2 regions of the Turicibacter faecis genome follow, and region 1 is predicted to be linked to the other one. Evidence: a T-box and tRNA genes for the amino acid it is inferred to sense, from the RefSeq annotation. Region 1 holds a T-box; the other holds one or more tRNA genes.
The links. A T-box is a leader RNA that pairs with one kind of tRNA and senses whether it is charged. The one in region 1 lies ahead of trpS (tryptophan--tRNA ligase), so its partner is inferred to be a tRNA-Trp.

Region 1 (15,185 bases):
CTCATTCCGGTAGCACGAACATTAGTCTCATTGACGGTTGGGACTGTTCGAATGAATGTCTTGAAATTTACGATTTATTCGACGTTCGGAATTATCATTTGGAATTTTGTCTTTATTTATGCCGGTTATGGATTCGGTCATTTATTTTTAAAATAGGGGGAACCGGGGGAGTTTAAAGTAAGAGGAGGCGCCCCTATCATGGCAATCTTAATGTTTATTTCCCGTGTGATCAGCCTGTTTTTAATGGTTGTCTTAATTTTTTATAAAAGAAAGGAGCCAGCGCTCTTAATGGCCTGGCTGCTTCTTTTAGTCTTTCTTCCTCCAATTGGTTGCGTGATGTACTTATTGTTTGAACGGACCCCCTTGCCGAGAAAAGCCGGACTTTTTTTAAATGATATTAAAGACGAGCGCAGGGGGCGCCAAGCATCGGTTTCCCTCAATGATAAAATAACATCGCTGGTCCATTTTAATGAAAATTATAACAGTAGCCGCCTCTACCTCTATCAAGATTTTATGTATTTTGCAGACGGAAAAAGTAAATATCAACAATTATTTAAAGATATCGAGGGAGCTAAGCAATCCATCCATCTTCAATATTTTATTATTCGAGAAGATGAGGTCGGTCGTCAATTAGTCCAGTTATTGACTGAAAAAGCGGCACAAGGGGTTGAAGTTCGCCTGATTTTTGATAGTGCTGGTTGCTTTGGGACCCGACTTAAATACTTTGCTTCCCTTATGGAGGCAGGGGGACAGGTCTATCAATTTCATCCTCCAACCTTTCGCTTAATTGGATTGAATTATAATTATCGTAATCATCGTAAAATTGTCGTGATTGATGGTCGAATTGGGTATTTAGGTGGGATGAATATTGGAAATGAATATATGTCTTTGGACCCTAAATTTTCACCATGGCGAGATGCTCATTTACGTTTAGTAGGCGATGCTGTTTGGGAGTTACAACATCGCTTTTTAAAGGACTATTACATGGTGTGTGATCATCAAGAAGATGAAAGATATATTAAAGATCACTTAAATCACTATTTTGCCTCTCCTTTATCAACGACTCTGTGTCCAATGCAAATTGTTTCAGACGGCCCTGATACGACGACAGATGATATTAAGTTAACATTTGTTAAAATGATTCAAAGTGCCGTTCATACAATTCAAATTCAAACGCCGTATTTTATTCCTGATTCGTTGTTTTTAGAGACGCTCAAAATTGCAGCTTATTCAGGGGTAAAAGTTGAGGTGATGATTCCAACGATAGCGGACCATCATTATGTGTATCGCACCACGACCTCATTTATTAAAGAATTGCGTGAAGCCAACATTGACGTTTATTTTTATAAAGGATTTTTACATTCAAAGATTATTATTATCGATGAAGAGTTATGTACGATTGGGTCAACAAATATAGATCAACGAAGTTTTAAAATTAATTATGAAATTAATGCCTTTATTTATGATAAAACATTGACGCGTCAAGCGGTTCATCAGTTTCAACTGGACTTAGAAAATTGTTTGTTAGTGGATGATTCCTATGAACAAAATAAATCAGCTTGGATTCGGTTTGAAGAAAAGGTCTATCGACTGGTCTCCATGCTTCTTTAAACAAAGTAATAGTGGAAGGGGGAGAAAAAGATGCTCGTGTTGGTGGTTGTTGCGGTTATCTTGTTTTTTTATAGGGAACAAAATGCCTTCTCGACGACTTTTTATCGATTAACAACGCATAAATTTCACTCTACACAGGGACAGATACGAATCGTCCAGTTATCGGATTTACATTCTAAAACGTTTGGACGGAAGAATAAACGATTAATCAACAAAATAAAAAGGCTAAATCCAGATTTAATTTTTGCAACGGGTGATTTGATCTCATCTACAGATACCAACGGTGGCGCTTTCTTAGATCTTATTGATGGGCTGAAAGGTCAATATCCCATCTTTTATATTGAAGGAAATCACGAAACGACAGCTAGATATGACCAGATGAATAATGAAAGTGGTTGGTATGATGACTTTTTAAGGCAGTTAAAAGAAAAGGGCATTTGCCGATTAGACAATGCTTACCAACAAGTAGAAGTGAATGGGGAGGAACTGTTTATCTATGGATTAACGCTCCCCTTAACGCATTATAAGGCAGTTCCTCAGGCGATAAAAGATCGAGCGAACCACCGTGAGATTACTGATTTATCTGAGGTGTTTTCACCACTTAGGTTAGAGTCAATCAATATTTTATTGGCACATTCCCCATTTTTAGCAACGTTGTATGAAAAGCACGGATTTGATTACACCTATTCAGGGCATGTTCACGGAGGGATTTTGCGACTTCCTTTTGTAGGTGGTGTGCTCTCCCCCGAACGGAAGTTTTTCCCTACGTATAGCTGTGGTATCTATTCCATGAATCGGATGACACTCATTGTGAGTCGTGGATTAGGGAAGCTTCGCTTATTTAATCGTCCCCATTTAGTTGTGGTAGACTTAGTTGCTGATCCAAACAAACCTCGGCACCCAAAAGGTTAGACGCTATGTTTAACGTTAGGGTGCCTTTTTGTCGCCTCCAATTATCGTGTAGGGAACTTCATAGGAGGGGAAAAAGCTCAGAGGATTAAAGATAAAGGTTTAGAGATAAACTTTTATTAGGAGACTAGAAGGCAATGGAGATAGGCATCGGACGCTCGTTCGTTTAATTGGCTATCGGTCGAGCAGTCGTCACCATGTCAGACATCTAGGATTGTCCTAAGGAGGGTTACGTGGAACACTTGATTACCCTAATAAAAGGGTGAAACAACAAAGTTGGAAATAGATACGATATTTTCATAAACTTGGCATACAAAGTTTTGGAAAACTGGTGAACACTAAGGGTGTAACAGAATTTGAAAGGAGATTAAGAAGATGAAGAAATTAAACATGGTTTTTAGTACGGCTTTATTAGCCGCAACACTTGGTTTTACAGCGTATGCTAAAGATGAGGTTAAAGAAGTTCCTAATCATCCTCAATTAACAGAGGAACAAAAAGCGGAAGTGAAGCAACAATTTGAAGCCGATTATAAAGAAATGCAAGAAAAATTTAATCAATTAACAGATGATCAAAAAGAAGAAATTTATGAGTTATATGATAAAGTTAATGTTGCTAAAGTAAAATTATTAGATAAATATGTTGAGCTTGAACTGATGACTGAAGAAGAAGTAGAGGACATTCAAAAACATATGGCAGAAATGTCGGAAAAAATTCGAGAAGAAAAACAATTTATTGGCTTTAAAGCACCTTGTCCAGCTAAACAAACAGAAAAAACGAATTAAAGAGGAACATTATTTAACAAATTATTTAAAAGTTGATAAAATTATTGATTTTATCTGTATAAAGATGAATGATATGACTTTATTTGTTAAAAATAAAAAAGAATGGGGAATGTCACTTGAATCAAGAGACATTCTTTTATTTCTATGCAATGACGAAGAGACCAAAAAGGGGCCTTTTGCATACGATAAATTAGAAAAAAGTAAAGGCGTGTGAAATCATGAGAGAACATCAACCAACAGTAACCAATCAAACAAAACGGGTGATTTCTGCCACAACTCATCATACATTTAAATTAAAATTAAGTGTTGATGAACAAAAAAGAAAAGCCTATTTTGCTCGTATTAGAGGATATCGTGACCGTAAGTAACAGCCACGGTATCCTTTTTTTTGCTCGATAACTAAAAAAATTAAAAATTAGACAATTCTCTAATATTCGATTTATTAAAGGTATCTTATCTTATCCAAATAAAGGGGCGAATTTTTTAAAAAAAGGAGCATTTTAGGAGTAGGGGCATAGTCTAAAAGAGAAACCCTGTCTTTTTAATCAAAGGAGTTATAGGAAAATAGGGACGAAGAGGGCTTTTATCATCAAAAGGGGAGAGAACAATGTTGTATGGGGATCATTTATGGGCTGTGTATCAAATGGCAGCTAAGCAACCGGGGGTCGAGGCGCTCTATTATAAACAGATGATGGAGGGGAACGACCTGTTTTTAATTGTATGCCACGAGCCTGTTTTCTTTTTTTTACAGCTCGATTGGGTCCAGGCAATGGGGCCGTTTTTACACGTGGAAAAGGAGTGGAGTCGAGGGAAACAGTTTCATTGCCGAATTATTTTTCAGTCAGGATGGGAGTGTCTGTTCCAATTTATTGCTCAAAGACCATCGCTAGATGAAGATTTGCGAGTGCTTATCGATCATCATCCCATCGTTTATCAGGAACAATCCTTCAAATTAGATAGAATGGAACAAGAAAAGAAAGCTAATGAATTTGCAAAAGTAGCACACAACTTTTATATGCATGCCCTCGTTTGGGTGCGACATTTAAAAAATGGGTCCCCGTCAACTTGCCTATGGCGAGAGAGGGAGTTAAAGAAAATATATGAGCAGCTAAATGAAAAGGAAAGACGCGCATTAGGAGAGGAAAGGATACAATGGAGTCAACTAACTGCACTTCTTGAATGGGGCGATACGTTGTTAGATGAGGTAAAGCGAAGACAAGGCCCCCTTCCCCAGGAAGGGCAAATTTTCCGTTTAAAAGAACTAATTAGACAACTTATGGGGGATGGAGGGTCATAAAAGGATCGAAATGGTGCAAACTAATCCCATTAAATCTATCATCTCTCGTTTCCTATAAGTACAATTTATGGTAAAATAAAGAGATAAGTGTAGAATGGGAGTGTGAGTAACGTGAACTTAAATCAAACGCGGATTAAAAATCGAGCAGCCAATCCTGCTGTTTTTTCGCGTGCTCAGGCCTTTTATAACAGTGGGGGAAAAATTCAATACTATGTGACGTATGATCCAACTGATTTATATCAGATCTTTGCAGAAGTCGAAGACGATGGACAAACCTATCATATTTTAATTAACTTAGATGACCAGAGCAAGATTCTTCATGACCAGTGTGACTGTGGAACATTTTTATCTAATTTTGGCTCATGTAAACATGCGATCGCTGTCTTATTAAAGGTTTATGAGGATCAAATTAGAAATAAGTTAGTGATTCATTCGGCAGGCGATGAGTCCGATGCCATCATCGATGAATTATTAACGTCATATGAGTTACAATTATCATCGGTTATCCATCAGGAATGGAATGAAAAGGATGTAAGTCTCGTTCCCAAACTTGTGATGGGAGATGAGCATCAAGAATTAGGATTTGAGGTATCGGTAAAAAAGCAACGCGCTTATGTCGTGCGCGATATTTATAAACTCGCGACGGATATTTTAAATGAGAATGTCGTGAGTTATGGCAAGGAGCTTCAGTTTAAGCATTCGATGCTTCAATTTGATTTGCAGTCGCGGCCATTTGCTCGATTTATTTGTGAAATTATCCAAGAATACGATGTTTATGCGAAACAACTACCGACGCTTGGCCCCGTTAAGGCGACCAAGTGCCTAGCTTTAACGCCAAGATGGTTGGACCAATTTTATCAACTGTATCAAGGGCAGACACTAGCCTGTGATATAAGTGGCCTTGCCTCGCAGGTGATGACCTTACATCCGTATGAGCCTACGATTGAATTTCGATTGACGCAGGAAGGGACAGATTACTATTTATCGCATAACTTGGGGCCCTTTCGATTAGGCGCGGGGTTAAACTATTCTTATATTTTTTGCGAACATGAGTGTTTTCGTTGCAGTGAGGCGTTTGTTAAAAAAATATTTCCTATTTTAAGGACATTGACGCAGTCTTCTCATTATGAATTGCAAATGAACGAGGCTCACATGTCGCGCTTTTTATCACTCGTTGTTCCAAATATTAAAGAGTATATTAAAGATACATCATTAGATTTACTGTATGAAACGTTTAAAGTTTATCCCCTAGAGGTTAAATTTTATCTGGATTCGTTAAAACGCGGGGGGATTGGATTAGATGTCCATTTTTGCTATGGTGAAACGATAATCAAGGTTCATGAAACTACTGCGTCAACAGGGGCCATTTTGCGAGATGCGTTAAAGGAAACACAGGCTTTAGCAATGGTGGAACAGTATCAATTTAAGAAGGGAACCTCGAATGCCTATGCACTAGAAGATGAGGAACTCATTTATTCTTTTTTACAAGATGGGATTGATGAGTTAAAAAAAATAGGGAGTGTTTATGCATCTGAAAGTTTTAAAGCGATTAAGATTCAGGAACCGAAGAGTTTTTCCGTAGGAATTCGTCTTAAAAACGATTGGCTCAGTTTAAATTTTGATGACTTAGAATTTTCGGCCGCTGAATATAAAAAAATCCTTGCTTCTTATCGCCAAAATAAAAAATATTTCCGTCTAAAAGATGGATCATTTATTAATTTAAAAAACGACTATGTTGAAAAATTAGCGTCTTTTATGGATGATTTAAGCATTGATGAAAGGCAACTCGATGAAACAGAAATTTTGATCCCTAAATATCGGGCGCTATATTTAGATCAATTAATGAAGGTCAGTCCGACGCTTTCTATTAAACGCGATACATCATTTGATGCACTCGTCGAAGAGTTTCATCACGTTGAAGATGCAGAGTTTTGTATTCCGCCATCACTTGCAAAAACACTGCGCCATTATCAAGAGACAGGTTATCGTTGGTTAAAAACGTTGTCTAAGTATCAAATGGGAGGAATTTTAGCAGATGATATGGGGCTTGGGAAAACATTACAGGTCATTTCAGTTCTTGTATCCGAACAAGAAAAAGGAACAAAACCAGCATTGATTGTAGCCCCAAGTTCCCTTGTTTACAACTGGGAACGTGAGATTCATAAATTTGCACCGACGTTGAAAACCATCATTGTTCAAGGAACGCCTAAAGTTAGAGAGCAACTGATTGAACAAGGGGCTAACGTCGATGTCGTGATTACGTCATATGATTTAATCCGACGCGATATTTCTCATTATGAAAATCAAAGATTTAGATACTGTATTTTAGATGAGGCCCATTATATTAAGAACCATAGCACGCTAAGCTCAAAAGCAGTAAAAAAAATTAAGGCTGAGATACGTTTTGCCTTAACAGGGACACCTATTGAGAATTCATTATCTGACTTATGGTCTATTTTTGATTTTATTTTACCGGGGTATTTTGGGACATATACGCAATTTAAGAAAAAATATGAGGCTCCGGTGATGAAAAATCAAAATTTAAATTTATTGAGTCGCATTCATCAACAGGTTGCCCCCTTTATTTTACGACGTCTGAAAAAGGACGTGCTGAAAGAATTACCAGAAAAAATTGAAACGAGTCTCTATTGCGAGATGGATAAGACGCAAAAAGACTTATATTATGCGATGGTTTACGAAATGAAAGAAGAAATGAACAGTGAAATTAAAACGCAAGGTATCGAGCGAAGTCGCATTAAAATTTTAGCCTTACTCATGAGATTGCGACAAATTTGCTGTGATCCCGCCCTTTACTTAGAAAATTATAAAGGGGAAAGTGCGAAGTTGCAGTTATGCTTACAATTAGTTGAAGAATGTATCGCGACGGGGCATAAGGTTTTAATTTTTTCACAGTTTACGTCGATGCTTGATATTCTGTCAAAGGCCCTTCAACAAAAAGAAATCGAACACTTAATGTTAACGGGTGCCACAAAAACAAGTGAGCGGTTAGCATTAACTGAACAATTTAACACCGACCACACGCCCGTCTTTCTTATTTCTTTAAAAGCGGGAGGAACTGGATTAAATTTAACAGGTGCGGATGTGGTGATTCATTACGATCCATGGTGGAATATGAGTGCGCAAAATCAGGCCACTGACCGTGCCCACCGATTAGGTCAAGAGAAAAAGGTTCAAGTGTTTAAATTATTTGTAAAAGATACGATTGAAGAGAAGATTGAGCAATTACAAAAACGAAAACGTGATTTGACAGAAGCAATCGTTCAGGAAGGTGAAACCTTTATTAATCAATTAAGTAACGAAGAATTGGTTCAACTTTTTGAGGATGATTATTCATTTTAATTGACAAACGATATAATATTGCATAAAATGAAACTAAATATGAATGCGTTGATTGAGAAAGAGTAATTTAAGACCTATTTTAAAGAGAGTCGATGGTTGGTGTGAATCGATAAATAACTTGAATGAATGGGCTCAGGAGCGGAACTTGAATAAAAAAAGTAGGGAACCCGGATAACAACCGTTAACAGTTTGAAGTGAAATAACGACAATCGTTATTTAAATGAGGTGGTACCGCGGTTTTAATCGTCCTCTATCGTGAGATAGAGGGCTTTTTTTATGGCCAGGAAAATGAATGAAAACATGAAATTTATATTGAAAAGGAGTCGATAGCATGTCAAGAATTTTATCAGCTATTCAACCGTCAGGAACATTGACAATTGGAAATTACTTAGGGGCATTAAAAAATTTCGTTGAGTTACAGGATGAGCATGATTGTTTATTTTTCATCGTTGATCAACATGCGATTACAGTCCCACAAGATCGCCTAGAGCTACGCAAACGGATTAAAGAGTTAACAGCCCTTTATTTAGCGTGTGGACTTGACCCAAATAAAGCAACCATCTTTATTCAATCAGAAGTCCCAGGACACACACAATTGGCTTGGATGTTAACATGTAATACCTCAATGGGTGAACTTGAACGCATGACGCAATATAAAGATAAGGTTCAAAAGCAAACGGCTAAAGGACAAGGAATTAGTGCTGGATTATTTATGTATCCTGTTTTAATGGCAGCTGATATTTTATTATATGATGTTGACTTTGTCCCTGTTGGGGATGACCAAAAACAACACGTGGAATTAACGCGTGATTTAGCAGAACGCTTTAATAACCGTTTCGGTGAAACGTTTAAAGTCCCTGAGGTGTGGATCCCTAAAAGAGGGGCACGCGTCATGTCTTTACAAGAGCCAACGAAAAAAATGAGTAAGTCAGATGATAACCCACGTAACTTTGTTTTAATGACGGATGAACCAAATGTGATTCGTAAAAAAATAAAGTCGGCCGTGACTGATTCAGATGGCGTTATTGCTTATGACCGTCAAAATAAACCGGGAATTTCAAATTTATTAGATATCTATTCAGCCTTCACTTCTGAATCGATTGAATCACTCGTCGCACGTTATGAAGGATGCGGATATGGTCAATTTAAGTCAGATTTAGCTGAGATTGTTGTTGCAGAGCTTGAACCGATCCAACAACGCATGAAAGAGTTGCTAAAATCGAATGTGATTGATGAGGTGCTTGATGCGGGGGCAAAAAGAGCTAATCAATTAGCTTTTAAAAAAGTTAAAAAAGTAGAACATAAAATGGGATTAGGACGTAAAAAATAAGAAGGGAAAGCAGCACTTGAACTAAAGTGCTCTTTTTTTATTATTTGACTTAACTCGGCACTGTTTAACGAGAAATAAGAGAGGATGTGCATGTGGGTGATGAAAAAGGTATTAATTATTGGAAGTCCTGGTGCTGGAAAAAGTACATTTGCCAGACGATTACGTACAATCACGGACTTACCGCTTTATTATTTAGATCAAATCTGGCATTGTTCAGATGGGACACACATTTTGGAACAGGCATTTGATCAACAATTAGAACGCTTATTACAAAAGGATCAATGGATTATTGATGGAAATTATAGTCGGACCCTCGAACGGCGCTTAGCAGCTTGTGATACGGTGTTTTTACTTGATTACCCAGTAGAGGTTTGTCTACTGGGGGCAGCTTCAAGAATTGGCCATCAACGGGAGGATTTACCCTGGATTGAACGGGAGTTTGATGCCGATTTTAAACAACACATTTTAGACTTTCCTCAAAAAAGATTACCTTATCTGTATGAGCAATTAGCAGCTGTCAAATTAGAAAAGACAATTATCGTCTTTAAATCGCGGGACGAGGCACAACTTTATTTGAAAAGGTTAGCGAATAAGGGGCGATGCGTGGGAGATAAAAGGGGGGAATAGGATTCTTTTTGTTGTCGAAACAACTGATTAAACGACGTAATATTGCTATTATTTAGGGTTACTGTGGAAGGTATTGACAATAGTAGCTGGCCTAAATTACAATGAGGATAATAGTTACGAAGTTAGATGGGGGCATAATATGGGGAAGATTTTGGTTTTTTTATTTGATGGGATGACGGATTATGAAATTTCATTTATTTGTCATGTTTTGCGCACAGACGCGGGGAAAGATATTATCACGGTTGCCTACGAAGATCGTGTGATTAAATCACAGGCAGGATTTAATTTAGACCCTGACTGTACCTTGTCAGAAGTCGTTGATTTAGATGTTGAAGGATTAATTTTATGCGGGGGGCGCGAGGTAGATATTAAACCTTCATTAATGAGGCTGATTAAACGTTGTGATAAGGAAAGAAAATTATTAGCTGCTATTGGTACAGCGGGAACCATTATGCTAGCAAAATCAGGGGTTTTAGATGAAGCAACGTATACGACGCCATTAACGGCATGGACGACAAAATATCAGTATGTCTATGGGATTCAGGATCCATTTCCTCGAGATAATTATATTGATAAACGATTGGTCCGTGACCGTCATATCATTACCGCACAAAGTATCGCTTTTTTAGATTTCACCTTAGAAATTTGTGCATGGTTTAAGTTATTTCAAAATCATCAGGAAAAGCACGCGTTTGCTCGCTTAGTTAAGGGGGCTTAAAAGATTAACTCTTTATCAAAGAGTTAATCTTTTTTTATAGGGAAAGATTCGACTCTTCAATTTTCTTTTTTTTGAGTATTCTTTTAAAAATATGACAAAGATGAACAAAGTTATACAGCTCAAATAAAACAATCCATTACTTTTTTTAGCGAAAAAAGAGGGATATAAACTAGTTAGGCTCAAGATAGGATATAATGAATGGTAAGAATAAGATGAAATGGGGAGTTTATATGCCAGACATAAAATCGATCTTATTGCTGTGTTCCTTTTTATGCTTTATTACGGGGATTTTTAGTCCAGAAGTGATTATTAGATGGGGGATTCCTTCGGTTAAAACTCGAAAACGCGTGTTATGGACGTTTGGGATGATGACATTACTGCTTGTTGGGATTAGACAGCTTACGGAGTTTGCATCTGTTGAGGATAGCGCGACGAATCATCAAGGGCAAGGGGTCAATGTAGAGACCTTTGTTTTTTCTAGTCCAGAGGAGGAGCAGCAAAAAATTTATAAATTAACGTCATCGGTTCAAAATAATCAGTTAGAGATTAAAATTGTGAATCAGCAGATGGCATCGGATCGTGCGGTAGAGAAGGCTCCTGAGGGCTATGAGTTCGTTCAATTAGACGTAAACATTACAAATAAAATGGATGAACCGTCTACGATAAATCTTGCAGATCTTCAATTACAGACTGAAACATTAGAGTTTCTTCTACCGATGAAAGATCATTTACCTACACAAAAACTGGAGTTATTACCGCAGGAAAGTAAGACTGTTTCACTCGTCTATTTGCAACCGACCAAACAGGAGCAATTAATGTTCTCTTATTTGCCAACGTCATCTGAGGAGGAGACATCTGAAGAAGAGGAAGTCAGTGTGAGTCAAATTGGCGATATAGTGAAAGCAAAGCAGGCGATGATTCAAGTGCACGAGGTTAAACGAGAGGCCTCAAAAAAAGAGGGATATGAGACACTTTTAATTTCCTTAAGTCTTAAGAATTCAACGGATATGACGGTTAATTATTATCCTTTTCACTTTTCACTTGCTGCCGACGGGTTAACCCAGCGGGTGAAACCAACCATTGATATGAGTGAGGTAAAAACACTTGGAATAAGTGAGCTCGTGGGTGGAGGAATGGTTAGTGGGACATTAATTTTTGAAATTCCACAGGGGATTCAACAATTACGTCTTCATTATGATGAACCTTCTTTGTTTTCAACACAATCCATTGAAATTGATTTAACCTCAACGAATGAGGAGGCAACACCGCTACAGCCAGAAGTTAAATTAAATGAGCAGTGGCAAGCGAGCGACGCTCTTAATGACCATCACTTAGAGGTTACAAAGGTGGAATTCGTTAAGGAGACAAAATATACAAAAGCTAAAGATCATCAGCAATTTGTTATTGTCGGGGTTGAGTTGAGTAATCAATCGACTGAAAAGCAGGACTATACTGCCTTTGATTTTAAATTAATAAATGAGCAAGGACGCCTTATTTTACCTAACTTATTGTTAATTGATAATCAGTCAGAGTTAACAAGTGGTTCGCTCGAACCTTCAGAAAGTGTTCAAGGCTACCTATTATTTGAAGATACAGATCTTTATACAACTTATCACCTCTTATATTCACCGTCACATTGGAAATCAGGTGAAGGTCTAATAAAGGAACTTCATCCATCTGGGGAGTAATGCCTCAATGGGGGAGAAGCAAATAAAATTTTATGAGGGAAAATGGTGACCTCATTCATTATTTTTGGACACACCTTATCGTTAAACGGGATGGCATTTGTAGATGAAATAGAAAGGGATTGGGGATAAGAGATGAAACAGCAGTTATTTAATGAATTAGTATTGGAAGAACAACGCCCCTTCTCAAAGTGGGATTATAGTTATTTAAAAGAGACGCAGCGGATGGTTCAGTTTCCTTTAATATGGAAATTCCCCCAGGTGATTAAGCCTTATTTACGGGATGGAGAATGCCTCGTACAGATGAATAGATTAGATGAAACTGATTGGGCTAGTTTCACTTCTTTGTCAAAGAGGACAGTTGCTCTAGAAACGAAGGAAGACCATTTATTAAAGACGAGACAACCTTTAAATAATTTAGGGATTAAGGTAGTCTTTGGTGATGAAGGAGCATTGTTACCTTTTGAGAACGAAACCTTTGATGTGATGATTAATCGCAATCAAAGGTTTCAGGTGGATGAGGTCTCTCGGGTCTTGCGCGAAAATGGGTACTTTATTACCCAGCAAATTGGTGGATTAAGTAATGGTGAATTAAATGTTTGGTTAAACGTGGAACCGACGAGTTATTCCAATTGGCGCCTTCAAGTCGCAGTAGAACAATTGAAAGAGTCTGGATTCACGATTATTGAGGTGAAAGAGGATATCTCTAAAACTCGTTTTTATGATATAGGGGCAATTGTTTATTACCTGAAGACGATGACCGAGCAAATTCCTGATTTTTCCGTTGAAAAATACTTTGATCGTTTAGTCACAATGAAAAAGGTGATGGACGAAGAGGGACATTTAGATGTTACAAGGCATCGATTCTTAATTGTTGCAAAGAAAGAAACGAACGAAAATATGGAATAGGAGATCATAGGAAGGAGCTGTCGTAAAATGACTTATCTTCAAAAGTCATAGAGCGAGAGGCTCTTTTTTTGTGCTCGTTTATAAAGGTGAAGACTATTGACTGAAAATATTCTTCTCATTTTGTTAGAAGCATGCATATCAATCGGAGTTTGTATTTTTGATAGTAGGTAAGCAATTGACTCTGTTGATTACTGGAAGAGTGAAGCTGAGACTCTACTTGTTTCTCTTTGACTAGTTCTTAAATTAATTGTCTAACTTCTTAATCTGTGTGTAATTTTGATAAAATAAATTAAAAGAAGTGAAGGGGAATTTGGTGTAAACAATCATGGCGGTGTTTAAAAGAAGAGCAATAATCTATAATAGATTTAGGTTTATCAATTTTAAGAGGATAAGGTAAGGAAAAGTTAATTTAATAGCACGGGAAAACGCATTTAGAAATGAAATGTTTGATTAATCGATTGAGGGGAATGAATAAATTTTTAGAGAAACGGATTTTTTTACTTAATTTTTAAGGTATAATTTTTATTAAAAGTAGCCAGTGCTAGGAGGACTAACCATGCAATTTTTAAAAGACTATCCCCGTAAAAAAATTACGTTACAGGAAATTGAACAGCATTATCTATTAAAGGATTATCGAGAGTTATATGATTTTATTTTAAGTCTCATTGAACAAGAGGTCATTTCCCCAATTAAAAGTAGCGGAAGGAATGGGAAAAAACCATCATTGTATAAAAGTTATCGCCTTAAGATTTCTCTTGAAAATGAAAAAACTTTACAGGACGAGGTGACGTATGTGTTTCACCCCCTATTAAATCAGGAGTATTATTTAAATCATCTTAAGCAATACCAATTAGATCGAGAATCTATCTTGAAAATAAATGATTTTTTTAAAAATAAACGAGAGTTGTTACAAAAATCTACGTCGATAAACGAACGCAGTTTTCAAATTTTTACCCAAGAGAAGTTTTTAGCAACTGAAGGAAAGCGCCTATTAAAAAATTTAGGTCTTTCTCTAGAAGATTTAAATTTATATGAAACGGCGGAACCGTTAGCTTATTTTAGCTTATCTAAGAAGACACCACAAACCATTTTAATTATTGAAAATAAAGATACCTTTTATAGTTTACGGAAGCATTTGATGTCTGGAAAGACAACCATCTTTGGTGAGGAGGTTCAGACGCTCATTTATGGGGGTGGAAAAAAGGTCTGGAAAGGCTTTTGTCATTTTGAGGAAAGTGTTGAGCCATTTTTGCTTCATGAATTAAATCGATTTTATTATTTTGGAGATTTAGATTATGAGGGAATTTTAATTTTTGAACAGTTATGTGCCGAGTTTTATTGTGAACCCTTAGTGTCAGCTTATGAGGCCATGGTTAAAAGGGGGGCTAGTCTCTCTTTACCAAAAACAAAAGAAGGGCAAAATCGGAATGAGAAAGGTGTGTTTTTTAGTTATTTTGAAGAGACATCGCAGATGAGGGCCATTTTAGAGGCTGGTTTGTATATTCCACAAGAAATCGTAACAATGAGTGATTTTTAGGAGGTCTGGTAAATGCAATATGATTTTTTACGACAGTTTCAAACACGGATGAAAAAAGTTGGAGCCTATGCTGTCCTTTTTAAGAATAGTTTAGCAAAAACAACATGGAAAACGTACGGATTTGAGGAGTCGTTTGAACAAGTTAATTTACTATTTTCCGTGTTGCTCTACATTATGGAGAGTTCTTTAAAAGAAGAGCCTTGCACAATGGATGATATTGCTAATTTTATTGATCAGTTAAACCTCTCTGTTTATCAAAAGGCGTTATCGTATGAAGAAGCTAAGGAATTGGCTAATTTTATTGTGGATGTCGTATTTTGCAACGAGGGGCGCCCGATGTATTTTGAAAGTTATAATTATGAGAAAAAGGGGTATGAACCGATTCATATTAGTTTTATTGCAAATGAGATCGTTTACCT
Region 2 (15,185 bases), 560 kb from region 1:
GCATCTTATTCAGATACCTAAAAACCACGTTTTTCCCGCTTAAATCATAAAAATCAAACCCATAGAAGCCACACCACTATGCGTGTCGTTCCTATGGGTTTGATAAGACTCCCCTCCTAAATAGACGAGATGAATGATCGGGTTCATTTATAAAATATCTGGCAATAACTCAATATAAAAATCGTTGAACTCTTCCGCCAATGAAACCTCCAACAAATCTTGGACTTTTGAATAGAGTGTAACAGATATAAATTCATCCATCGGTAAAATATAAATTGAAATCCACACTTTTCTTCCCGTACGAACTACATCATAGGTTGCTTCTTCTAATCCATAATACGTTAAAATAGGTTCACATTTTTCCTTGATAATCCTCATTGTTTCCTCTTCCGGGGCCATTAAGAAAATATCTCTCATAGCTGTTACAACGGCACGGATAGGTAGGGGTAATACAAAAAATGATAAAAAAATGGCAATCACCTGATCTAAATAGGGAAGCATGCGCTCAAGCCATGGATGATGAATTAACGCTGGCAAGAAAAAAGCAAGGGCCATTCCAAAACTAGCCACCGCATCAATCGTCCACTCCATAATTTCTGTTCTTAAAATTGGCGAATTCGCCAAACGATTCATCCTTCTTAAAATTAACATCACGGCTCCTCCAAGAACCGTCGCAAATAACTCAAAGTAGGCAATCGGTAAAAATTGAACATCTCGTCCGCCGTGAAACATAATCTGAACATTATTTACGATTAATGCAACGGTTACCGAAACAAGAACAAATCCCTTAATCGCAATAAATAATGACTCAACTTGAGAATAACCATACGGCTGTTTTTCACTCACTGGTTTATAAAGAAGCGGAACTAATTTTAATGAAAATAAAATCATAACAAGCTCCGACGTATCATAAACCGAATCCATTAAAACAGCCTGAGACTTTGATAAAATAGCGACTAAGAGCTCAACTAGTACAAATAAAATACCCGCTCCTAAAGAAATCTTTAATGCAACCTGTTCTTTTTTCTCTTCTAGGCGTCTATTCATTTCTTTCACAACTTTCCTTTTCTACAATCTATATTGAATTATACTCGCCTCATCAAGAAAATTTGATTTTTTCTTTTTTCTATTTTAAAACAAAAATAGACAATACGACCTCTAAGTTATCCTCGATTTCTATGGTTATGATTGAACCGCTTAGAGATCTTCAATTTAAAGCTATTTCCGTGAATATGAAAACGCAAAAAAGGCGTCCCTGAGGACACCTTTCATGATATAAATTGGTGCGGGTAACAGGAGTCGAACCTGCACACCGAAGGTACTAGAGCCTAAATCTAGCGCGTCTGCCAATTCCGCCATACCCGCCATTCACTTACATTTTTATTATACCAAATTTGAGGTAAAAATCAACCCTGAAACTGCTATTTTTTCTTTAAATTTTCTTTTAAATAACTTAGGGGAAATAGCCCCTAAGTTATTAACCCCCGATCTAGTTTTTCAATTTGATCTAAAATAGGTTGTAACGCCTTTTCCTGATTGCGATAAAAAACACTTCCGCGAAGGTGTATAAATGTCCATCCGGCTCTTTCAAGAACACGTTGACGTTCCATCTCCTGTTCAATCTTTTCAACGCCATAGAACGTATCGCCATCACACTCGATCGCTAATCTGTAACGTCCACTCTCAATCACAAGGTCCATCTGATATTTTCCAATAGATACTTTAGATTTAACAGCATAACCGTAAGACTCTAACGCCTTTTTCACATCACACTCTAACATCGTCTCGCACTCGCGACTCACTAATTCATACATAGGTTTCGGATGCTGACAATACGCTAATAATTCATATCTTAAATCCTCAGATGACAACTGGCTCAATGTTACCGAATGATACAGTCGCATTTGAGAACGGGCTCGACTTGCCGCAACATTGAATCGTTGCGTATACATTTTCTTATTTAATGCGTTATATCTCATATTGGGTGCGATAACAAGCGATAAAAACATCACGTCACGCTCATCCCCCTGAAATGAATAAGCATCACCACAAATAATTTGACGTTCAACCATTACCTTCTCGCCAATTGCGTCTAACAGTAACCGCTGAATTAACTTAGCCTGTTCCCCTCCTAATAACGAAATAACCCCGATACTCTTACCTTCATAATTCTTATTTTCAACACAAGACTTAATATCTTCAACAATACGGATGGCCTCGTTAAGATTCGTCTTTCGCTCATCACGCGCACCATTCTCAACGTAAATAGACATGACAGGTTGCCCGATCCGCTCTGATAACTCAGGTAACTTTAATGGAATCATCTCATTAAAATAGGCGAGCTTATTTGAAAAACCTATGATTTCAGGAACACAACGAAAATGTTCCTTTAACATCAACTTCCCTTTACTTGAAAAAACTCGACATGCAATATCATAAAGTGATGTTTTCAAATCATATGTATTGCCATTTTCAATATTATATAAATAACGATCCATTAAACTTTTAACTGAGGCATCCGAAATTCCAGGCATCACGGGACTAATCTGTTGATCGTCTCCGACAATAACCACACGCTTCCCACGCATTAATAGCGGTAAGCTCAACACATTACATTGGCTACTTTCATCAATAATTACGACATCAAATAACTCCGGATTCACCTTGAAGTTTTCAATGGCCTCCTTAGCGGGCATGATCCAAACCGGAATTGCACTTTGACACTTTTCCATTTCAAGCCTTGCCTCTCTCCTAAACTTTTGAGCTTGGCGCCCCGTTCCCTTTCCAATACGATTCATGACTTGCATCCATGTTTGCAGAGCACGATCTTCCTCTAGGGTAACCCGATTTAAAAGATTATTCCACGTCATCTTAAAAATTAATTGCTTTATAAGGGATGTTTCCTCTTTTTCAAGCATCCTAAGTTTTGTTTCTAACTCACCGCTTTTCCAATCCTCTAGTGAGTCTAAAAAGGTAACCAATTTAGCATAATCAATCATTTCTTGAAGGGTTCCAGGTAGCGGTTCTTTCACCCCTATTTTCATCGTAATTTCCGTTGCAAAAAGAGGCATTGTCCCTTTTAATACATTCAACAACTCATAAAAGTGTTGGTATTGTTCTTTCATCTGATTCAAAAATTGAATCGTTGCAATTTTCTCCGAAAATAAGGCCAAATCTTTATTAACAAGTGCATCATAAATTTCCTGACCAATCGAGTGAATCTGTTCACCGATTAAAAGTGGCTTATATTTATTTAATAATACTTGATACACATCCTGCCATCCCTTTTGTCTCATTTTATTTTTGGTCAGTTCAATAGAGTAGGAAAGCGCCTTTAAATCAGATAAATTATCATAACCAATATCCTTATAGCCCGAAATAATAGGGCTTAAAAAAGCATTTAATTGCTTAATTTCCGCTAGACATTCCATAATAATCCCAAACTGTTTCATTTTTTGATTATGCGCGAAAAGGACCTGGGTTTCATTCCCCTCGATATAATCACCGCCATTTGGGGCCATATTTTTATTCCATATTTTCGAGAATTTGAGTAATAACTCACTTTTTTGTCGCCAAGCCTCTATCCGGTTTAATTCATCTAAGGTTGAAATTTTATGTCCATTAATGCGCGTATTCTCATAAAAAGCACGAACATCTGAATTAAATGTTAAATAAAGGCCGCCAATTCCTTTACCTGACTGAAGTCTTTCCTTCAATGACGTCATCATTTGATCATATTTAGGATGATCATAATAATTACACTCAATAATATCACTAACTAAAAGCACCTCAATCTCATTTAACCGATTCATAATATCCTTTAATCGATTAAAAACGGTCTCCCAAATAAGTGAACGTTCCTCATTGAGTAAACATTCTTCTAAAATCCTTTGTTCTAGCGGATCCCTTAATTTATCAATCTTTTGACACAGTGGTTCGAGTTGCTGACTCAATGCTTCAATAAATGTTCGATTTTCTTCAAGTTCGTACAGCTTCGGCATGAGTTTTAGCTCTTCAATCCGTGTCAAATATCCCCTTTCCTCGTTTAATAGTTTACGATACTCCTCTAGACTCATTAAACGATTGAGGGCGGGTAACTTGAGATGGGCCACGTCTTGATGATGCTTAGGCAATGATCCCTTTAATTCCCATAAAGTGATAAACTGGTCCTCACTTAAAGGGACGGGCGCCTCCATGTCAACCTTATCCTTAATCCAGCCTAAACGTTCGTAGTGAGCCGCAACCATTTGGGCAAATTCATACGGTTGACAGAGCTTATCCTTCCACATCTGACCTTTAGCATCTAACTCTTTAAAACGAACCAGATTACCTTTAGTCAAACTCATTTGACGACGAACCATGTCTAATTGGCGACTTAAAACTTGAATCTCTTTTTCCAATAATTTGGTATCATAGGTAGCTAATCCATCAGAAATTGTTCGTATAGATTGTTCAATTTGGGCTAATGATTGCCGATCTCCCCCTAAAAAAGACACGCATAAAGGTTGAATTTCCTCCGGTAACTTTTCAAGAAGAACACGAAGCGCCTTATCCTTTTCACTCGTTACTAACACACGTTTTCCATGCGCTAACAAATGAGAAATTAAATTAACAATCGTATGGCTTTTCCCCGTACCCGGTGGTCCCTGTACAGTCAAGGCAATATTATTAGCGAGCCTTCTTGCCACATCCTTTTGCTCCTCATTCGCAGGTAAGGGAAATAATAATTGCTCACACGTTTTCTTCCACTCCCGCGCCTCAGAATCAGTCTGCTTCAATCCATCTACATCGATAATCGCTTGAAGCGGCTTTGGAATCATCCCGCCCTCACTGATATACTCAATCGTTGACTGTAAATCTTCCTTGAGCAACACCTCTGACCGCTTTCTTACAACTATCATGCTCTGTTGCCTAATCATCGGAAACTTACTTACCAATGGCGCTTCATCAGCTGACAAATAAGCACCACTTGGATGCATATAATGAACCAATTGCCTCAAAATTCCCTCCGTTGTCTCCGAATCAAAGGGAGAAATAAACTGATCCAAAATACTTTCCTTTAATTGCATAATCTCCTGTTGGTTAGAAAACTCAACCCCTGCTAAAACTTCTAAATCCAGTTGATAACCGCGGGTACCTGGCAATAATTTAGCGACACCATTTTCAGCATCAAAATCAAGTTCTAGCCTCATTACAAGCATCGGGTGATGAATCGGTTGCTTTAACTGATAAGTTAACATCCCAATTCCCATCATTATTTCAAAGGAATGCTCCTCTGATTTCATCATTTGTCTTAATTGAAAAAAGTAATCATAAAGCTTTTGTACCTGACGTTTTTTCTTCTGAACAAGTGACCATTGACTCCATTTACTAATCCAAGCCTCATAATCAATTAGCAACTGTCTCATCGTCGACTCCGCTCCCTCAAGGCGTAAAAAAAGCTCATTTTTTTCAATTGTCGGCGCAAAAAAATCTAGCAATAAACGTTCCCAATCTGTTAAATTTACAAAGTTTAAATCAATTTTTTTTGCCTTTTCTTCTAATTGATTAAGTTGCTGCATCATAATTATATTAAGTTCATTAACCTCACAAACAGAACTTCCATCTTTAGTGTAATCAAATTTTAATAACGATAATACCTGTCCTATTTTATCGTCAAAAGAAGGATAATCATTTTTAAAAACTTGTTGGTGCACCTCTAGATAGGCCCGAGAATCAACACCAGCTCCTCCTAGAAAGCATCCTTCACCAACAGGCAACTCTTCTAACATCCATGTTTTTTCATACATTTTAATCTCACGAATCGGTTGATTCGTTAAATGACGGAGTGCTAATAAATACTCAAATAACTGCTTTACCTTCTTGTTCAAACCCTTCACTCCCTTAATTCACACTTTTTTTCATTATATCACATAAACTAACAATCTCCGTCCTATTATAGGATTACATATTCCGACAAAATAAACAAAAGATGTCTATAAACACTAGACATCCCCTAAAATAATTGGAATTTCTACCAATTCCGTATTTGATTTTTCCTCCCCTGTTAAAGAAAGACGACTGCCTCCGATTAGAACCACAATTAAGAAAAAGAAGATTAAAATTAAAAACATCAAAAAATGTAATCGGCGATGCATCGGATGGTCTATAGGTGGAGTTTCCTTTGATAAATAACCCGTTGTAACTCCCGCCTCTTTTAATACTTCTTTACTGAATTCCTGATCATGATGACATTCATCACAGTTAATAGGAGCACTATCATTTTCATTCATAATAATCCCTCCTTTACTAGTTATTATATTGACTTTTTTTCTATTTGACACAAAAAAAGAACTTATGTCTTAAACAGTTTTCATGTTTGACATAAGTTCTTTCATTCAAAACTTTACTTTGCAACACTTCCTGCTATATTTAAAACATCCCAAGTTCTTGAAAATGGTGGTGCATAGCATAAATCTAACATTGCCAATTGGTCTGTCGTTAAACGTGCAAAAATAGCCGTTGCCAAAACATTAACACGTTGAACAGCATCTTTGCGTCCAACAACCTGTCCCCCTAAAATAACTTTCGTATGAGCATCATAAATTAACTTAACAGATATTTTAGATTGTCCAGGATAGTATGAGGTTTGGTTCATATCAGTAATAAAGACAGAGCGATAATCAATTCCTAAATCTTGCACTTCTTTTTCAGATAATCCTGTGCGTCCCGCCTCTAAACTTAAGACCTTCAAACAAGCAGAGGCCAAAGATCCGTTAAACTTCTTATGAGCCCCAGCTAAATTTTCACCAATAATACGTCCCATCTTATTAGCACCAGTTGCTAAAGGAATATATGCAGGATCCTTCTTTAAACGATGAGAAATAGTTGCACAATCTCCTGCGGCATAAATGCCCTGTACTGAAGTACGCCCTTCCTCATCAATAATAATTGCCCCATTTGCCGTCATCTCAAGGCCACTATCCTTTAAAAAGGTTGTATTAGGACGAACACCCGTTGTTAAAACAACTAAATCAATATCAAATATTCCATCAGTTGACACAACTTTTTGCACCTGAGTGTCGCCGATTAACTCAGTAACCGTATTATTCAAGTGTAAGTGAACGCCTTGCTGTCTTAATTCTTCCTCTAAAATATCTGTAACTTCCTTATCAAATGTATCAACAAGTACGCGGTCATTTAATTGAAATACGTGTATCTCTTTCCCGTATTGCTTAGCTGCCTCAACAACCTCTAAACCAATAAATCCTGCCCCAACAATCGCAATACGTTTTAAAGCCTCATTAGCCATCATATTTTTTAAAGCTAGACCATCTTCCATACTTTTTAAGGTGAAAACATTCCCTACATGAACATTTTTTATCGGAGGAATAATAGCGCTCGCACCTGTTGCAATCATCAATTGATCATAATGATCTGTAAAGATCTCTTCAGTTAATAAATTTTTAACCGATACCGTTTGATTCATCGTATTAATAGACAAAACCTCATGTTCTGTATTAACCGAAATACCTGAAGCATTAAACTGTTCTGCTGTTCGAGCAATCATCTTATTTGAATCCTCAAAAAAGTTTCCAACAAAATAAGGTAATCCGCAAGCCCCAAACGAAACATGCTTAGATTTTTCATACACAACAACGTCGGCTTCCTTATTCGCACGTTTTAACTTTGCAGCCGCGCTCATCCCAGCAGCAACACCACCGATTATAATCACTTTCATAATAAACCTCCCTGAATCAATATCACTGGCAGTTCAACTATTATATATGATTTTTAATAAAAAAAACACCCCGAAGGATGTTAAAATCATATTGGAGCGGGTGAAGAGAATCGAACTCTCACAGTCAGCTTGGAAGGCTGAAGTTCTACCATTAAACTACACCCGCATACTGGGGCGACTGATGGGAATCGAACCCACGAATGTCGGAGCCACAATCCGATGCGTTAACCACTTCGCCACAATCGCCATGGCAGGGGTGACAGGAATCGAACCCACACTAACGGTTTTGGAGACCGCTGTTCTACCGTTAAACTACACCCCTATTATTTAAATATGGTGCCGGAAGCAGGACTTGAACCCGCAACCTACTGATTACAAGTCAGTTGCTCTACCAATTGAGCTATTCCGGCTTTTTATGGCGCCCCAACTAGGACTCGAACCTAGGACCCCTTGATTAACAGTCAAGTGCTCTAACCAACTGAGCTATTGAGGCTTTTTTGTTGCCCAGCAACGTCCTACTCTCGCACTTTCGTACTACCATCGGCGCTAAGAAGCTTAACTTCTGTGTTCGGTATGGGAACAGGTGTGACCTTCTTGCTATCATTACTGGACCTTTTTTGGTGCCTAGGGCCGGAATCGAACCGGCACGGGTGTCACCACCCGCAGGATTTTAAGTCCTGTGCGTCTACCAGTTCCGCCACCCAGGCATTTCATCATTTCAGGCACGCGCCTTTTTTCAAAATGGTGTCCTGCAGAGGACTCGAACCTCTGACCCTCTGATTAAAAGTCAGATGCTCTACCAACTGAGCTAGCAGGACATCATTGGCTGGGCTAGCTGGATTCGAACCAGCGCATGACGGAGTCAAAGTCCGTTGCCTTACCGCTTGGCTATAGCCCATTCTTAAATGGTGGCTTGGGACGGAATCGAACCGCCGACACAAGGATTTTCAGTCCTTTGCTCTACCGACTGAGCTACCAAGCCTTTTATTTAAATGGCGGTCCAGACGGGAATCGAACCCGCGATCTCCTGCGTGACAGGCAGGCATGTTAACCGCTACACCACTGGACCTTTTGGTTGCGGGGACAGGACTTGAACCTGCGACCTTCGGGTTATGAGCCCGACGAGCTACCAACTGCTCCACCCCGCGATGTTTATTTATTTTAATATGGCGGAGGAAGAGGGATTCGAACCCCCGCGACGCTTTCACGCCCTGTCGGTTTTCAAGACCGATCCCTTCAGCCGGACTTGGGTATTCCTCCATTTTTCCATATTTATTTTGGTAGCGGAGGAGGGACTCGAACCCCCAACCTCACGGGTATGAACCGTACGCTCTAGCCAGTTGAGCTACTCCGCCTTCATTTTATATTAATTTTTCAAATATAATCTTTCTAAAAGATAATATTTTATGGCGCCCCAACTAGGACTCGAACCTAGGACCCCTTGATTAACAGTCAAGTGCTCTAACCAACTGAGCTATTGAGGCTTTTTTTATTGCCCAGCAACGTCCTACTCTCGCACTTTCGTACTACAATCGGCGCTAAGAAGCTTAACTTCTGTGTTCGGTATGGGAACAGGTGTGACCTTCTTGCTATCATTACTGGACCTTTTTGGTGCCTAGGCCGGAATCGAACCGGCACGGGTGTCACCACCCGCAGGATTTTAAGTCCTGTGCGTCTACCAGTTCCGCCACCCAGGCATTTCATTATTTCAGGCACGCGCCTTTTTTTAAAATGGTGTCCTGCAGAGGACTCGAACCTCTGACCCTCTGATTAAAAGTCAGATGCTCTACCAACTGAGCTAGCAGGACATCATTGGCTGGGCTAGCTGGATTCGAACCAGCGCATGACGGAGTCAAAGTCCGTTGCCTTACCGCTTGGCTATAGCCCATTCTTAAATGGTGGCTTGGGACGGAATCGAACCGCCGACACAAGGATTTTCAGTCCTTTGCTCTACCGACTGAGCTACCAAGCCTTTTATTTAAATGGCGGTCCAGACGGGAATCGAACCCGCGATCTCCTGCGTGACAGGCAGGCATGTTAACCGCTACACCACTGGACCTTTTGGTTGCGGGGACAGGACTTGAACCTGCGACCTTCGGGTTATGAGCCCGACGAGCTACCAACTGCTCCACCCCGCGATGTTTATTTATTTTAATATGGCGGAGGAAGAGGGATTCGAACCCCCGCGACGCTTTCACGCCCTGTCGGTTTTCAAGACCGATCCCTTCAGCCGGACTTGGGTATTCCTCCATTTTTCCATATTTATTTTGGTAGCGGAGGAGGGACTCGAACCCCCAACCTCACGGGTATGAACCGTACGCTCTAGCCAGTTGAGCTACTCCGCCTTCATTTTATATTAATTTTTCAAATATAATCTTTCTAAAAGATAATATTTTATGGCGCCCCAACTAGGACTCGAACCTAGGACCCCTTGATTAACAGTCAAGTGCTCTAACCAACTGAGCTATTGAGGCTTTTTTTATTGCCCAGCAACGTCCTACTCTCGCACTTTCGTACTACAATCGGCGCTAAGAAGCTTAACTTCTGTGTTCGGTATGGGAACAGGTGTGACCTTCTTGCTATCATTACTGGACCTTTTTGGTGCCTAGGGCCGGAATCGAACCGGCACGGGTGTCACCACCCGCAGGATTTTAAGTCCTGTGCGTCTACCAGTTCCGCCACCCAGGCATTTCATTATTTCAGGCACGCGCCTTTTTTTAAAATGGTGTCCTGCAGAGGACTCGAACCTCTGACCCTCTGATTAAAAGTCAGATGCTCTACCAACTGAGCTAGCAGGACATCATTGGCTGGGCTAGCTGGATTCGAACCAGCGCATGACGGAGTCAAAGTCCGTTGCCTTACCGCTTGGCTATAGCCCATTCTTAAGTGGTGGTGGGGGACGGATTCGAACCGCCGAACTCTCAGAGAGCGGATTTACAGTCCGCCGCGTTTAGCCACTTCGCTACCCCACCGTATTCTTTTGTTATATGGTGCCGGAAGCAGGACTTGAACCCGCAACCTACTGATTACAAGTCAGTTGCTCTACCAATTGAGCTATTCCGGCTCTTTATGGTGGAGGATGACGGGCTCGAACCGCCGACCCTCTGCTTGTAAGGCAGATGCTCTCCCAGCTGAGCTAATCCTCCACTTTTATTTTTAATGGTGACCCGTACGGGATTCGAACCCGTGTATGCATGCGTGAAAGGCATGTGTGTTAAACCGCTTCACCAACGGGCCTTTTCGACTTTTTTATTTTATCACGATTCAAACCCTATGTCAAAAAGTTTTTTTGTTTTTTTTATTTTTTCAGTCTCTTTTACTCTATCCAACCTTCCTTTCCTATTAAAGCCTCAATTGACGATCCCCCTTTAAAATCAGATGTTTTAACGAGGGAAAACCCATCCATCCAAACAAGAGAGCTCCCAACCCTCACTGCCACACACCTTTTAATGGCGAGCCTTGCTATTGGGCTTTTTAACTTAACACTAGCAATCGGCTATGTTCTTATTCGACTCCTTCAAAAATCACGCCTGTCTTTTAAAAAATAAAGGAAAACCTTCCGCCTCCATATAAAAAAGGTTCTATAATATTTAGTGTTGCTGATTAAGCAGCACTTTTTTCATAGGATAAAAAAAAAGAGACTTCAAGTCTCAATCCTGTTACAATGTTATCGACTAAAACAATATTGAAAGGATAAGATTTAATGTCTCACTCATATTTTACTAGAAAACTTTTAAATATTAAAGATAAAAATATTACATTTTCAGAAGATTATCTTGAGGAAGTGAAGTTGAACGGAATTACTAGCTTTATCTTTAAAGGTATTCTTACGTATCAACCGACTCATTGTCAAAAATGCGGAACCCTATTTGATTCAAAATTTAAGAAGCATGGATTTAAAACCTCTCGAATTGTCATTCCAAAAGTCTCTCTTCACGATACCTACTTAGACCTAAAAAAACAGCGTTATTATTGTGGGCATTGCCAGTCTACTTTTACACTAAGTACTTCAATTGTTGAAAAGAACTGTTACATTTCTTATCATACGAAACACGCCATTGCTTTAGAGGCCTAAAATAAAATTTCTGAATGTGATATCGCACGTCGCCATCAGGTCTCTCATTCAACCGTCAATCGAATCATCCATAGCTTTTATGAATCTCAAACCTTAAACCTTAATTATTTACCTGAAAATCTCTGTTTTGATGAATTTAAATCCGTTAAGTCTGCTGAGGGGCATATGTCTTTTATTTTTTGCGATGCTGACTCAAAACAAATCATCGATATCGTTGAAGATCGTCGTTTAAACTCCCTTCAAGCTTATTTTAAACGATACACAAAGGAAGCACGTCATCGAGTAAAAAATATTGTGATTGATATGTACGCTCCTTACATCAGCCTCATTAAGGATCTTTTTCCTCATGCCCAAATTATCATTGATAAATTTCATCTCGTTCAACATCTCTCTCGTGCACTGAACAAAACTCGAATCCGATTCATGAAAAAGTTCAAAAAGCATGGTCGTAAATTCAAACGTTATTGGCGCTTATTTTTAAAATCTCACGCTTTACTTAATACCACCACTTATCGATCAGTTTACTGCTTTAAACAACCCATGCGTGAAATTGATATCTTAAACTTTCTACTTGATTTATCTCCTGAATTAAAAGCAACCTATGATTTATATCAAGAGTTACTTTTCGCTCTTCAGACAAAAAACTTAAAACGATTTAATCATTTACTCGAAACGGAACATCCGCTTGTTTCTCCTGAGTTTCAAACGGCTTTCCAAACCTTTAAAACTTATCAATCCTATATTAAAAATACACTCTCAACTCATTATACAAATGGTCCCATCGAAGGAATTAATAATAAAATTAAGGTCATTAAGCGTATTGCCTTTGGATATCGTAGTTTCTATCACTTTAAATCTCGTATTCTCATGGTTCAAAATCTAACAAAGCCTAAAACGAAAATCCTAGCAGCATAGCTACTAGGATTTCGATTTGAATTTTCGTTGTAACAGGTTACAAATTAATCAGCAACACTATTTGACAAAGAACCATTTAATGATACATATAGGGCGAAAGAATAAGATAGATGCAAAAAAAACACCCCGAAGGATGTTAAAATTCATATTGGAGCGGGTGAAGAGAATCGAACTCTCACAGTCAGCTTGGAAGGCTGAAGTTCTACCATTAAACTACACCCGCATACTGGGGCGACTGATGGGAATCGAACCCACGAATGTCGGAGCCACAATCCGATGCGTTAACCACTTCGCCACAATCGCCATATGGTGCCGGAAGCAGGACTTGAACCCGCAACCTACTGATTACAAGTCAGTTGCTCTACCAATTGAGCTATTCCGGCTCTTTATGGTGGAGGATGACGGGCTCGAACCGCCGACCCTCTGCTTGTAAGGCAGATGCTCTCCCAGCTGAGCTAATCCTCCACTTTTATTTTTAATGGTGACCCGTACGGGATTCGAACCCGTGTATGCATGCGTGAAAGGCATGTGTGTTAAACCGCTTCACCAACGGGCCTTTTTAACACTTTTTATGGCGCGCCCAAGAGGAGTCGAACCCCTAACCTTTTGATCCGTAGTCAAACGCTCTATCCAATTGAGCTATGGGCGCTTTTAAGTTGGTGCCTAGGGCCGGAATCGAACCGGCACGGGTGTCACCACCCGCAGGATTTTAAGTCCTGTGCGTCTACCAGTTCCGCCACCCAGGCATTTCATTATTTCAGGCACGCGCCTTTTTTCAAAATGGTGTCCTGCAGAGGACTCGAACCTCTGACCCTCTGATTAAAAGTCAGATGCTCTACCAACTGAGCTAGCAGGACATCATTGGCTGGGCTAGCTGGATTCGAACCAGCGCATGACGGAGTCAAAGTCCGTTGCCTTACCGCTTGGCTATAGCCCATTCTTAAGTGGTGGAGGATGACGGGCTCGAACCGCCGACCCTCTGCTTGTAAGGCAGATGCTCTCCCGGCTGAGCTAATCCTCCACTTTTATTCTTAATGGTGACCCGTACGGGATTCGAACCCGTGTATGCATGCGTGAAAGGCATGTGTGTTAAACCGCTTCACCAACGGGCCTTTTTAACACTTTTTATGGCGCGCCCAAGAGGAGTCGAACCCCTAACCTTTTGATCCGTAGTCAAACGCTCTATCCAATTGAGCTATGGGCGCTTTAAAATGGTGTCCTGCAGAGGACTCGAACCTCTGACCCTCTGATTAAAAGTCAGATGCTCTACCAACTGAGCTAGCAGGACTTTTATTTATTATTTAAATGGCGGTCCAGACGGGAATCGAACCCGCGATCTCCTGCGTGACAGGCAGGCATGTTAACCGCTACACCACTGGACCTTTTGGTTGCGGGGACAGGACTTGAACCTGCGACCTTCGGGTTATGAGCCCGACGAGCTACCAACTGCTCCACCCCGCGATGTTTATTTATTTTAATATGGCGGAGGAAGAGGGATTCGAACCCCCGCGACGCTTTCACGCCCTGTCGGTTTTCAAGACCGATCCCTTCAGCCGGACTTGGGTATTCCTCCATTTTTCCATATTCGTTTTGGTAGCGGAGGAGGGACTCGAACCCCCAACCTCACGGGTATGAACCGTACGCTCTAGCCAGTTGAGCTACTCCGCCTTCTTATTATGGTCGGGAAGACGGGATTCGAACCCGTGTATGCATGCGTGAAAGGCATGTGTGTTAAACCGCTTCACCAACGGGCCTTTTTAACACTTTTTATGGCGCGCCCAAGAGGAGTCGAACCCCTAACCTTTTGATCCGTAGTCAAACGCTCTATCCAATTGAGCTATGGGCGCTTTAAAATGGTGTCCTGCAGAGGACTCGAACCTCTGACCCTCTGATTAAAAGTCAGATGCTCTACCAACTGAGCTAGCAGGACATCGTTGGCTGGGCTAGCTGGATTCGAACCAGCGCATGACGGAGTCAAAGTCCGTTGCCTTACCGCTTGGCTATAGCCCATTCTTATATGGTGGAGGATGACGGGCTCGAACCGCCGACCCTCTGCTTGTAAGGCAGATGCTCTCCCAGCTGAGCTAATCCTCCACTTTTATTTTTAATGGTGACCCGTACGGGATTCGAACCCGTGTATGCATGCGTGAAAGGCATGTGTGTTAAACCGCTTCACCAACGGGCCTTCTCTCAAGACGACTTTTTTATCTTAACACACCCAACAAGATTTGTCAAATGCTTTTTTTATTTGTTTTTGTCGTTTTTTAGGACTTTTTTATAATATCATCATTCTTTTTATTTGTCAAAGTTTTTTTCTGAAAAAATTATTACTTTTTTAATATTACCTATTTTAAATTTTTTAAACTTAAATAATTAATAACTTTTTCTGCACACTCCCCTAATCCAATCCCCGATCTCTTTTTAAGATAAGTCAAATCTTTAAAACGATAAAAAAGAAAGTACCCGTAATATCTT

Region 2: it has a tRNA-Trp gene. The T-box ahead of trpS (tryptophan--tRNA ligase) is inferred to sense a tRNA for this amino acid. The anticodon was not compared.

Annotation. Positions count from the first base shown of each region.
Region 1 covers NZ_AP028127.1:1,081,384-1,096,568, forward strand. Annotated here, with positions in the region: gene AACH31_RS05220 (DedA family protein) at 1-156, shown strand, start outside; gene cls (cardiolipin synthase) at 199-1,611, shown strand; gene AACH31_RS05230 (metallophosphoesterase) at 1,642-2,523, shown strand; gene AACH31_RS05235 (DUF2680 domain-containing protein) at 2,896-3,303, shown strand; gene AACH31_RS05240 (hypothetical protein) at 3,522-3,671, shown strand; gene AACH31_RS05245 (hypothetical protein) at 3,911-4,600, shown strand; gene AACH31_RS05250 (DEAD/DEAH box helicase) at 4,712-7,960, shown strand; T-box leader at 8,000-8,214, shown strand; gene trpS (tryptophan--tRNA ligase) at 8,292-9,290, shown strand; gene AACH31_RS05260 (adenylate kinase) at 9,387-9,917, shown strand; gene AACH31_RS05265 (DJ-1/PfpI family protein) at 10,057-10,635, shown strand; gene AACH31_RS05270 (DUF4352 domain-containing protein) at 10,866-12,323, shown strand; gene AACH31_RS05275 (SAM-dependent methyltransferase) at 12,456-13,229, shown strand; gene AACH31_RS05280 (DUF2220 domain-containing protein) at 13,786-14,766, shown strand; gene AACH31_RS05285 (hypothetical protein) at 14,779-15,185, shown strand, end outside.
Region 2 covers NZ_AP028127.1:1,641,177-1,656,361, forward strand. Annotated here, with positions in the region: gene AACH31_RS07830 (cation diffusion facilitator family transporter) at 148-1,047, opposite strand; tRNA gene AACH31_RS07835 (tRNA-Leu) at 1,282-1,365, opposite strand; gene AACH31_RS07840 (AAA domain-containing protein) at 1,470-5,870, opposite strand; gene AACH31_RS07845 (hypothetical protein) at 5,985-6,272, opposite strand; gene AACH31_RS07850 (CoA-disulfide reductase) at 6,386-7,720, opposite strand; tRNA gene AACH31_RS07855 (tRNA-Gly) at 7,813-7,886, opposite strand; tRNA gene AACH31_RS07860 (tRNA-His) at 7,891-7,966, opposite strand; tRNA gene AACH31_RS07865 (tRNA-Trp) at 7,969-8,042, opposite strand; tRNA gene AACH31_RS07870 (tRNA-Thr) at 8,055-8,130, opposite strand; tRNA gene AACH31_RS07875 (tRNA-Asn) at 8,137-8,213, opposite strand; rRNA gene rrf (5S ribosomal RNA) at 8,223-8,331, opposite strand; tRNA gene AACH31_RS07885 (tRNA-Leu) at 8,339-8,427, opposite strand; tRNA gene AACH31_RS07890 (tRNA-Lys) at 8,463-8,538, opposite strand; tRNA gene AACH31_RS07895 (tRNA-Gln) at 8,544-8,618, opposite strand; tRNA gene AACH31_RS07900 (tRNA-Phe) at 8,627-8,702, opposite strand; tRNA gene AACH31_RS07905 (tRNA-Asp) at 8,714-8,789, opposite strand; tRNA gene AACH31_RS07910 (tRNA-Met) at 8,793-8,868, opposite strand; tRNA gene AACH31_RS07915 (tRNA-Ser) at 8,888-8,980, opposite strand; tRNA gene AACH31_RS07920 (tRNA-Met) at 8,999-9,075, opposite strand; tRNA gene AACH31_RS07925 (tRNA-Asn) at 9,128-9,204, opposite strand; rRNA gene rrf (5S ribosomal RNA) at 9,215-9,323, opposite strand; tRNA gene AACH31_RS07935 (tRNA-Leu) at 9,330-9,417, opposite strand; tRNA gene AACH31_RS07940 (tRNA-Lys) at 9,453-9,528, opposite strand; tRNA gene AACH31_RS07945 (tRNA-Gln) at 9,534-9,608, opposite strand; tRNA gene AACH31_RS07950 (tRNA-Phe) at 9,617-9,692, opposite strand; tRNA gene AACH31_RS07955 (tRNA-Asp) at 9,704-9,779, opposite strand; tRNA gene AACH31_RS07960 (tRNA-Met) at 9,783-9,858, opposite strand; tRNA gene AACH31_RS07965 (tRNA-Ser) at 9,878-9,970, opposite strand; tRNA gene AACH31_RS07970 (tRNA-Met) at 9,989-10,065, opposite strand; tRNA gene AACH31_RS07975 (tRNA-Asn) at 10,118-10,194, opposite strand; rRNA gene rrf (5S ribosomal RNA) at 10,205-10,313, opposite strand; tRNA gene AACH31_RS07985 (tRNA-Leu) at 10,320-10,408, opposite strand; tRNA gene AACH31_RS07990 (tRNA-Lys) at 10,444-10,519, opposite strand; tRNA gene AACH31_RS07995 (tRNA-Gln) at 10,525-10,599, opposite strand; tRNA gene AACH31_RS08000 (tRNA-Tyr) at 10,608-10,692, opposite strand; tRNA gene AACH31_RS08005 (tRNA-Thr) at 10,709-10,784, opposite strand; tRNA gene AACH31_RS08010 (tRNA-Val) at 10,791-10,866, opposite strand; tRNA gene AACH31_RS08015 (tRNA-Glu) at 10,881-10,957, opposite strand; gene AACH31_RS08020 (transposase family protein) at 11,424-11,795, shown strand; gene AACH31_RS08025 (ISL3 family transposase) at 11,817-12,710, shown strand; tRNA gene AACH31_RS08030 (tRNA-Gly) at 12,860-12,933, opposite strand; tRNA gene AACH31_RS08035 (tRNA-His) at 12,938-13,013, opposite strand; tRNA gene AACH31_RS08040 (tRNA-Thr) at 13,018-13,093, opposite strand; tRNA gene AACH31_RS08045 (tRNA-Val) at 13,100-13,175, opposite strand; tRNA gene AACH31_RS08050 (tRNA-Glu) at 13,190-13,266, opposite strand; tRNA gene AACH31_RS08055 (tRNA-Arg) at 13,283-13,359, opposite strand; tRNA gene AACH31_RS08060 (tRNA-Leu) at 13,368-13,456, opposite strand; tRNA gene AACH31_RS08065 (tRNA-Lys) at 13,492-13,567, opposite strand; tRNA gene AACH31_RS08070 (tRNA-Gln) at 13,573-13,647, opposite strand; tRNA gene AACH31_RS08075 (tRNA-Val) at 13,656-13,731, opposite strand; tRNA gene AACH31_RS08080 (tRNA-Glu) at 13,746-13,822, opposite strand; tRNA gene AACH31_RS08085 (tRNA-Arg) at 13,839-13,915, opposite strand; tRNA gene AACH31_RS08090 (tRNA-Lys) at 13,923-13,998, opposite strand; tRNA gene AACH31_RS08095 (tRNA-Asp) at 14,017-14,092, opposite strand; tRNA gene AACH31_RS08100 (tRNA-Met) at 14,096-14,171, opposite strand; tRNA gene AACH31_RS08105 (tRNA-Ser) at 14,191-14,283, opposite strand; tRNA gene AACH31_RS08110 (tRNA-Met) at 14,302-14,378, opposite strand; tRNA gene AACH31_RS08115 (tRNA-Arg) at 14,481-14,557, opposite strand; tRNA gene AACH31_RS08120 (tRNA-Lys) at 14,565-14,640, opposite strand; tRNA gene AACH31_RS08125 (tRNA-Gln) at 14,646-14,720, opposite strand; tRNA gene AACH31_RS08130 (tRNA-Val) at 14,729-14,804, opposite strand; tRNA gene AACH31_RS08135 (tRNA-Glu) at 14,819-14,895, opposite strand.